3 regions of the Paenibacillus sp. FSL H7-0756 genome follow, and region 2 is predicted to be linked to each of the others. Evidence: riboswitches for the same ligand, from Rfam matches in the RefSeq annotation. Region 2 holds a riboswitch; each other region holds the start of a gene.
What was found. Region 2 has a riboswitch for cyclic di-GMP ahead of NST04_RS27505 (PA14 domain-containing protein). Riboswitches for the same ligand answer to the same signal wherever they lie in the genome.
Positions count from the first base shown of each region.

Region 1: another riboswitch for cyclic di-GMP. It lies ahead of NST04_RS01070 (choice-of-anchor A family protein); the one in region 2 lies ahead of NST04_RS27505 (PA14 domain-containing protein).
Region 3: another riboswitch for cyclic di-GMP. It lies ahead of NST04_RS05490 (flagellar assembly protein A); the one in region 2 lies ahead of NST04_RS27505 (PA14 domain-containing protein).

Region 1 is NZ_JBBOVT010000001.1:245,672-248,954, reverse strand. Features, by position in the region: gene NST04_RS01080 (ASCH domain-containing protein) at 1-249, shown strand, start outside; gene NST04_RS01075 (hypothetical protein) at 612-989, opposite strand; cyclic di-GMP riboswitch class I at 1,738-1,831, shown strand; gene NST04_RS01070 (choice-of-anchor A family protein) at 1,914-3,283, shown strand, end outside.
Region 2 is NZ_JBBOVT010000003.1:378,110-381,392, forward strand. Features, by position in the region: gene NST04_RS27500 (sugar phosphate nucleotidyltransferase) at 1-1,303, shown strand, start outside; cyclic di-GMP riboswitch class I at 1,442-1,522, shown strand; gene NST04_RS27505 (PA14 domain-containing protein) at 1,537-3,283, shown strand, end outside.
Region 3 is NZ_JBBOVT010000001.1:1,223,543-1,226,825, forward strand. Features, by position in the region: gene NST04_RS05485 (aldo/keto reductase) at 1-437, opposite strand, end outside; gene NST04_RS05490 (flagellar assembly protein A) at 466-2,115, opposite strand; cyclic di-GMP riboswitch class I at 2,191-2,283, opposite strand; gene biuH (biuret amidohydrolase) at 2,789-3,283, shown strand, end outside.

The DNA.
Region 1 (3,283 bases), on a different contig from region 2:
CACGGCTACACTGCGGACAATCTGCCAACCGGCAGGATCATTGCGGTCAGCCGCCTTGCGGATTGCTGTGAGGTGACGCCGGAGCTTGCGCAGCAAGGCTGGCCGGGTGGCAATGAATATGTATTCGGCAATTATGCCGAAGGAAGGTATGCCTGGAAGCTGGAGGAAGTTGTTCCGCTGGTACATCCTATACCTGCTAAGGGACGTCTGGGTTTCTGGGAATATCCTGTGCTGGAAGAGGAATTGTGAATTTCTTGCCGGCATTTTGAAGAAAAATTGCTCTGGATTGGTTATCAGCTGGTATAATTGGGATATTCGGCGGGAAATCTTCCTATATATAAGGATAGTTGTGCTCTGAGGCGGTCTACCGCTGGAGAGGGGCAGAAATGCCGGGAAGGAGCGTATGCATAATAGATGGGAAGCCTTCTAATTGCATGGCTTTGTATGCTTTGTTTGTTTCTTGCGTTCCGGGATCAGGTGAGCCGGAGAATCCTGTATCCGGTAGCTGTGGTGGTTATATGCGGCACGTTAGGGTATTGGACGTTGTTAATGTAACCGCATCCGGGTGATCATTTCATGCAGAAGTCTGCCGCTTGCGGCAGGCTTCTTTGTTAGCTCTGCTTCGGGCCCTGCTCCGTCTTCTCCATACCCAGATATCTGCGCATATGCAGAGTGGCCTGGGCGGCAATCACATCATCCAGCAGCAGCATCCGCTCGTGATAACCCCTGCAGACGAATCTGGCTTCAACGCCCGCCTCCAGCCGCTGCTGTTCATAGACCTTCAGACCACGGGCGCGCATCCCGGCACGGGTCTCCCGCAGATCGGCAGAAGCGGCATGGACGGCCCTCTGGATCACCTCCAGATAAGGCGCAGGCGTGCGCAGCTCTGAGGATATAGCAGAAGCATCGCGCTCGAAGGCGGATAGAATAAGCGGCAGCAAAATATAGGATTTGACCAGCAGGTTATCCTGGCTCTCTGCTCTGTGCATCCCTCTCAACTCCTTGAAGAGAACGTATATTCGCATTGTAACTCACCTTTCAAAAATTAATCAATGGGTTTTATAAATTAACTTAAATAATGTGATATTTTTCACAAAAAAATAGAACGAATTATTATATATTAAAATTGAAATAATAAAGATTGAAAAATAAATCAGCTCAAAGGAGAATGGCAATGAGTCATGAAGGAAGTCTCCGCCGTGGTTTGGTATTCGGGATCATTCTAAGTGTTCCGCTATGGGTATCGATGATTGGCTGGATTCAGCTATTCGGGTCTGCCTAGGCGACATTTTATTCAAAATATATGAATTCTATTAGCAGGTGTCGTCCCTATGGGCGGCACTTTTTTTAGAGCTGACATGCCCGCAAATAGGTAAAATTGCATTGAATAGGAGCGGACAGTAAGCCGAGACGGGGTGAGACTAATAAAATAGGACAAATGCATCAAATTTTAATAATATAAATTCATATAATTATAGAGAAGAGAGATAAACGGCTGCAGCCAATTCTCTGATTTCTCGACTTTTTTCGTCGGCGGCTAAAAAGAGACTCGCCCATAAACCCTTATGGTACAAGGGTTAAATGAGGAGTCATCGCGAAAATAATTTCAAGAAATATACTGGGAATGGATTGACAATAGGGTGGGCGAGCGGATAAACTGAAATTAGTACAAAAGTAACAAATGTCATAGACTCAACAACGAATTTACATAAGCAAATCACAATTTCATACCGAAATCATGTACAAACGCAAACCGTATCGAAAGAACGGGACGCAAAGTCAGGAATCTACTGTCTCTATAAGTTGAGGCTAAGGTCGTCCGGCCGCCGTGAAGCTAACCCTTCGTGGCGGTCTTTTTTGTTGTTATAGTCGCGTGACAGATTCATAGAATAGTAACTAGGAGGTGTGGACTATTGAAAAAAAGAGTACGTAAAACAGCCGCCATCATAATGGCGGGCCTATTGACCTTATCCAGTACCTTTACGTGGGGGACAGATGTTAGAGCAGCTTCAGGGGTACCGTATACTCCAACACCGGTTTTAGGAATCGCAGGGAATTTTAATGCTTTTATTCTCGGGGATTTTACGCAAGGCAATGATCAGATTGAAGGCCGCCTGGCAGCGGCAGGGAACATTACCCTCACCGGAGGTTACGGGGTAGCCAGAGCATACAGGGATGCTGCGCCGACGGATGTACTTGTGGCCGGCAAGAATTTTGTACATTCAGGCAGTGGAGAGATCTATGGAAATGTGGTATTTGGGGATAGCTTTACCGCCAATGAGCCTGGTGTCAACATCAAAGGCGGGAAGAAAAATGCCAGCCCGATTGATTTTGCCGCCGAGCAGCAGATGCTGATCTCCCGATCTACAGAGTATGGGGCCTTGGCCGATACGAAATCGGTAGCCAATAACTATGGGACACTAACCATAAATGCGCCGGATGCCTTCAATGTTGTTCATCTGGATGCCCCGACTCTGGCAAAAACAAATAATATCCAGTTTAACATTGCCCCGAACGCTACGTTGATTATTAATATTAGCGGGTCTACAGTCAATGTGCCTAGTTTTGCAATGAATAACGGCAGAGCCAGTCAAGTGTTGTTCAACTTTTACGAGGCTTCTGAGGTGAATATCGCTTATACCTCTTTCTATGGTAGTATTCTCGCCCCCCAAGCGGATGTTCATTATGCCGGAGCAGAGCTGTACGGGACCCTGATTGCAAAATTTTTTAGCGGCGGGGTTGAGATGCACCTTGGAATGTACGAGGGAGAGGGGCCGCCGCCGAGTCCGACGCCGACCGCAACGCCGACACCTAGTCCATCACCGACACCAACGGCTACACCAACGCCGACAGTGAAACCTACACCGACAGTAACGCCAACACCGACAGTAACGCCTACACCGACAGTGAAACCAACACCGACGGTAACACCGACTCCAACAGTAACACCGACACCGACAGTGAAACCAACACCGACCATAAAACCATCACCTACACCTGTGTGCACTCCAACTCCAAAGCCAACGCCAACAGTGAAGCCGACGCCAACGCCAACTGTGAAGCCGACGCCAACACCAACCGTAAAGCCGACGCCAACACCAACAGTGAAGCCGACGCCAACACCGACAGTGAAGCCGACACCAACACCAACAGTGAAGCCGACACCAACGCCAACTGTGAAACCAACACCAACGCCAACAGTGAAGCCGACGCCAACACCAACTGTGAAACCAACACCAACGCCAACCGTGAAGCCGACGCCAACAGTGAAGCCGACGCCAAC
Region 2 (3,283 bases):
GCAATTTCTGAAGGTACTGGCAAGTCCGGCAGGTGAACCGGAATCAATGGTACAACGGGTATGGAGACAGCTGGAGGAGAACGGCATGGCCGGGTCCTCTTATCTGGCGACCGGACGCAGCCAGGTGGAGATGATCCAGAGTCAGCTCGGCAGCGAGGTGCCGATCATCGTGGAGCCGGAGCGGCGGGATACCTTCCCGGCCATTGCGCTGACGGCGGCCTATTTGTATTCCATCGCGGGGGTGTCTCCAAGCGAGACCGTGGCGATTCTGCCGGTGGACCCATACGTGGAATCCTCCTTTTTCGAAACGGTGCTGCAGCTGGAGAACACCATGCTGGTGAGCGGGGCGAACCTGGCGTTGATGGGCGTAGTTCCCGAGCATGCTTCGGAGAAATACGGCTACATTATTCCAACCGGCGCAGATGCGGGAGCGAATGGTTATCTGCAGGTCAGCCACTTTCAGGAGAAGCCGGACCGTGTGCAGGCCGAGGAGCTGATCAGCCAAGGCGCGCTCTGGAACTGCGGGGTGTTCGCCTTCCGTCTGGGTTACCTGCTGGATATCCTGCAGCGCAAAGGATTGCCGCTGAATTACGAGGAGCTGCAGAAGCAGTATAAGCTGCTGTCGTCCATCAGCTTCGATTATGAAGTGGTGGAGAAAGAGGAGAACATCGTCGTGCAGCCGTACGCCGGATTCTGGAAGGACCTGGGTACCTGGAACACCCTTACCGAAGAAATGAGCAGCAACCATGTCGGTAAAGGCTTCGTAACAGCAGACTCCGAAGGCACCTGTCTCATTAACGAGCTGGATATTCCGATTACCGTGATCGGGGCGAAGGATCTGATTATCGCCGCCAGCCCGGACGGTATTCTGGTGACGCACAAGACCGAGAGTCCGCGGATCAAGGAAGTGCTGAAGTCTTTTGAACAAAGACCGATGTACGAGGAACGCCGCTGGGGTCATTACAAGGTGATAGATTATGTGAAATATGATGAGGGCAACGAGGTGCTGACCAAGCGGATTTTCATCAATGAGGGTAAAAATATCAGCTATCAGCTGCATCACAAACGCAGTGAAATCTGGACCTTCGTCAGCGGGGAAGCCAGTATTGTCATCAATGAGAAGATGCATACGGTGAAGGCGGGAGATGTGGTGCGGATACCGGAAGGGACCAAGCATGCCATTCTTGCTCTTACCGATGTGGAGTTCATTGAGGTGCAGACGGGGTCGGAGCTGGTAGAGGAAGATAATATCCGTATTACTCTGGACTGGGAGGATATAGCGCTACATCAGTTCATTTCGTAGGTCTAACTTATCTATTTAACCATTTGTTACAGAATCAAAACAGGTACTCGGAACTATTTATTCGGAAAAATTCGCGTTTGCTCTACAAAAAAATTGCATAAAGACGATAATTTACGGTAAGAGGGATTGATCCTTCCAAAACGACAAAGGCAAACCTGATCGAAAGACAGGGACGCAAAGCTATAGGGCCTTCGCAAGAGTGGCAGCCTGGCTACCGAAAGGAAGAGAATATTGTGAAAACTTACCGTAAGTCTCGTTTGCTCTGCGCTGTGCTGTCGCTGGCCGTGGTATTGTCTGCTGTACCTGTGGGACTGGGAATCGCCCCTTCCACCGTCAAGGCTGCCTCCTCTGAAGGAGCGCCGGTGAACCCTAACGCCTCAGCGGAGGCGGTCAAGCTGCTGAATAATCTGTATGGTATCTCGGGAAATGGAATCATTACAGGCCAGCATGACTATTTCGAGAGTCCGGATGAGCTGAGCAACAAGCTGAAGGGAACAAGCGGACAATACGCAGCACTGCATGGTTATGAGCTGGGAGCAATCGGTGGGCAGAGTGAGAGCGGAGTAGCTGCACAACGCAAAAATATCGTCTGGAGTGCGACGAACTGGTCCAGAGCGGGCGGCATTGTCGCCATGACCTTTCACCAGAATCTGCCGGGCACCAAGTACGAATGGTCCAATGTGCAGAAGTCAATCACCCAGGCGCAATTTAACAAATACGTAACCCCCGGAACGCCAGAGTATAATGCGCTGATCACCGATTTGGATAAAGTAGCTGTCTCTCTGAAAAGCCTGCGGGATGCTAAGGTTCCGATCCTCTGGAGACCTTACCACGAAATGAACGGCGGCTGGTTCTGGTGGGGGAAGAAAGATAATTTTACATCCCTGTGGAATATTATGTATGACCGGTTCGTGAACGTTCATCAGTTAAATAATCTGCTCTGGGTATGGAACCCGAATGCGCCTAATGCAAACTCCGATCCCTATCCGCGGACTTATCCGGGTGCGGACAGAGTGGATGTGCTGGCAGCAGATATATATAATAACGACTACTCCAATAAATATCATGATGATCTGACCAGTCTGGCTGGCGGCAAACCGATCGGCATCGGCGAGAATGGTGAAATGCCGAACATCTCGAAGCTGAAGCTGAATCAGCAGAATTACGTGTTTATGATGAACTGGGGCAAGATGCTCTACGAGAATAACAGCACAGCTACGATCAAGAATTTTATGAATGACAGCTACACACTGACCCGTGACCAATATAAGGCCTGGTCTGCTCCGGCGGCGGCTCCTAAGCCAACCGCAACGCCGACGCCTACAGCAACGCCGACGCCGACACCGACACCGACGCCAACCGCAACGCCGACACCGGCGCCAACCGCAACACCGGCGCCAACCGTTGCGCCGAAGCCGGTCCCAACCTCCGGTGATCCGGAGAGTAAGCCTGCCCAGAATGGCTTGCTTGGAGAATACTTCAAGAACATGACGCTCTCGGGAACACCGGTTATGGTCCGTAACGATGATGTCATCAGCTTCAATTGGCGTCAGAGTACTCCTAATGCCGCACTCGGCGTAGATTACTTCTCGATCCGCTGGACCGGCCAGATTAAGCCGGCTTACAGTGAGAGCTATCAGTTCTATACTACATCGGATGACGGTATCCGCTTGTGGGTGAACGGTACAGCCGTCATTGACAGCTGGGTTAAGCAGAGCGGAACGGCCCGCACAGGAACCATAGCCTTGACTGCCGGGCAACTATACGATATCAAGGTAGAGTATTACGAGAATGCAGGCGATGCGAATGTCCATCTGATGTGGCAGAGCCCCAGCCAGGTGAAGGGAACCGTACCTTCAAGTGCACTTTTCTCCAGAGCAGGCAACACATCCATACCTGCTCCGGCTGCAACAGCAGTACCGACAACGGTACCAGCAGCGACAGCAGTGCCAGCACCGACAGCAACGCCGGCACCAGTAA
Region 3 (3,283 bases), on a different contig from region 2:
ATATACCGCACCTTGCCTGCGGAGATCAGATCATCCAGCGTGCGCAGCGTTTCCTCCAGCGGTGTGTAGGGGTCGAAGGTGTGGATCTGATACAGATCCACATAGTCAGTCTTCAGCCGGCGCAGGCTGCCCTCCAGCTCCTGCATCAGGTGATGGCGCGAAGAGCCGCTGCCGCCGGGTCCCTCATGCTTCGGCAATCCGGCTTTGGTCGCCAGCACTGCGTTATGGCGTCTGCCCTCAAGCGCAAGGCCGATGATCCGCTCCGATTCAGAGCCGGCATAGATATTGGCGGTATCGATGAAATTGATGCCCTGACCCATAGCGGTGTGCAGAATGCGGACCGAGGTCTCCTGATCTGCCCGTTTACCGAATGAATTGGTTCCAAGACCCAGGGCGGACACCTGAAGGCCGCTATTGCCTAGACGGTTATATCGCATGCTCTCACTTCTCCTTATCTAGTAGTACTTAACAAGAATCCCGCACAAGCAGCTTGCCGCCGGACTCCAGGCGGCTGCCTTGCGAACGGGCGAGATTAATTACTGCATGCTCCTCCTCGAGCAGTTCGATCTCCTCGCCCAGCTTGAGGAGCAGCCTGGAGAAGCTGCTTAGGACACTATCCGTAATGTATCCGGTGAATTGCCCCGGGTGGGTGAACACCTCAAGCATATGCCGGAGCGGGTCTGTGCCGGAGCCGAACTCTCCGTTCATACGGCTCAGGGTAGCCTCAAGATCGCGGATCAGGCTATCGAGGTGGTTGTATTTATCCTCCAGCAGCAGCATGACCACCAGACCGTAATTCACCGATTGCTGCCGGGACTCTACGTTCTTGGCCAGCTGGCGTGCCGCCTCACGCAGTCCGTCCACTTCTATACGCAGCAGTCCTGCGAGGCTGTGCAGACGATGCTGCTGTACCCCGGCATATCCGGCGTACAGGCCGCTGCCGGTAACCTGGCCGCTAACATAAATACTGCCGGTGGCTATAATCGTAGATTGGCGGATATCGCCATAGACGTACACATTCCCCAGGGCTTCGATCCGTACAGATCCTTCCAGATCTCCCGGTACAATAATGTCGCCTGCGAACATAACGTCGCCCGCAGGCTCTGTCATCTCTCTGGTCAGCAGACAGAGCGGAGGGAAGTCGCAGATCCGGATGCTGCCGCTTCCTCCGCAGATGCGGGGTCTGCCTGTGTGGTTGGCTACGATATTACCGCAGGGAAGGAGCTTGGCATGATTGCCGGCAGCAAAGTAGATATCCTGCGGCGGGGGAGGGGGCAGAACCCTTCCGTCTGTGTCGAGGCCGGGAATGCCTTCCTCCGGCGGCAGTTTGCGGGCGAAGACCTCACCTGCAAAGGTAAAGGGAGCTCCCGGGAAACGGAGATACTCCAAGGGTTCCGCAGGCTTCTGAGCGGGGGATTCCTGTCCCCCAAGCATTCTGTTCCCCTCCAGTGTATGCTCCGGCAGCAGGAATTCCAGCCGGGCTTCCTTGCCGGGCAGCGGAGCTCTTCCTTCTGCGATGCATACGGGAAGATATGTAGGATTCTCCAGCTCCGCGTACAGGGCGGGAATGTTCAGGCTGCGCAGAATGAAACGGTTGTCCAGTGAAGAAATAATCTGTTCTATGGTGAGCGTGGACAGCAGCACCGCCGGGTTGGGCTGGGCACGGACGACCGCCTCGAAGGCGGCGGGACAGTTAACCAGATTCCAGGCGTACTTCTCTGCACGGTATAAAGTGAAGTGGACCTTGAGCTTGTCAGGCGATACGGTAATTTCATACTGCGGCTTCTCGCAGATCTCCCAGGTAATATAATCTGACTTGGTCACCTCGGTTGGCTCTGTAACGGTCTTCCAGTTGATCTTCAGGACAACAGGGTGGATCGCAGAAATGCGGGCGGGAGCGCCTCCGGGGAGCGGGGGAGTAATGAATATCTGGTTGTCCTGCACGAGGATAATTCCATTCTTATCTCCAGTTGTCCCGTCAGAAGTCCGGCCCTCCACAGAGAATGAATCCAGGAGACCTTTACGTTCAAGCATCAGGGACTCTACGAATTCATATCGGCTTGGTTCGATATCCTGCTGCGGCATGGTTGTAACCTCACTTTTTCGTATGATCAATGGCAATTCGTACAGAAAAAGAACATCATCAAGCCCGGAAGTCTTCCTCCTGAACAGCTGGCTTAAGTGGTCTCTATTGGCAGCCTGGCAACCGTAAACGCGGATTCTGGCGTTCTTAGGCCCATAGCTTTGCGTCCTGCCCTTTCGGGAAGTTTGCCTTTAGAAATAGATCAATGATATACATCCTGTAGAGGTGATGAATTGTGATCGACTGCAATCGACAAAAAGAATCATAAATAGTTCTTATGCGTCATTAACTTCTGCAAACAAGCTTAATTCTAGTACTTAAAGAGCTATTTTTCAACTATATTATGCCTATTTATCAAAAAACTCGAAATATGCAGCTCTATTTCGACAAAAAAACTGGTTTCCCAGCGCTTACAGCTTATGGAAGAGGAAGATGAGAAGAAATGCGGGTATTCAACTGTTGGAACACCTTGGGCTTGGCAAAACCCGGAGTGTTCCTTTTTAATAAGCAGTATTGCGAATGATTATGTAATGTATGTGTTAACTATGTAAATAAACACAAACATTCAGTGTATTATTTCGTAATAAAACCGAAGACATCGCAAATTCATTGTAATATAATCTAACTCATACCAAAGAAACGCGAGTTAATGTTAACTAAACTAACATTAATAGAGATAGCGACATCAGGAGAGGAGCATAAACCATGCAGATTGCAGCAACACCTTACATCTGGCCTTATGACGGGGCAGTGGACCCGGCGAAGACAGCGCTGATGATTATCGACATGCAGACGGATTTTTGCGGCAAGGGCGGTTACGTCGAGAGAATGGGTTATGATCTCTCATTAACGGCGCGGGCGATTCAGCCCATTCAGCGGCTGCTGGCACGTATCCGGGACATCGAAGGGTTCACCGTGATTCATACCCGCGAGGGGCATAAGCCGGATCTGTCGGATCTGCCGGCGAACAAACGGTGGCGCAGCCGCCAGATCGGGGCTGAGATCGGCTCCGAAGGACCGGCGGGACGAATCCTCGTACGGGGGGAGCGCGGCTGGCAGATCATTGAGGAGCTGGCGCCTGCCCGCGGAGAGTACATTATAGACAAGCCGGGCAAAGGGAGCTTTTACGCAACGGACCTGGACCTGATCCTGAGGAATAAAGGAATTACCCATCTGATTCTGACTGGTATTACTACCGAT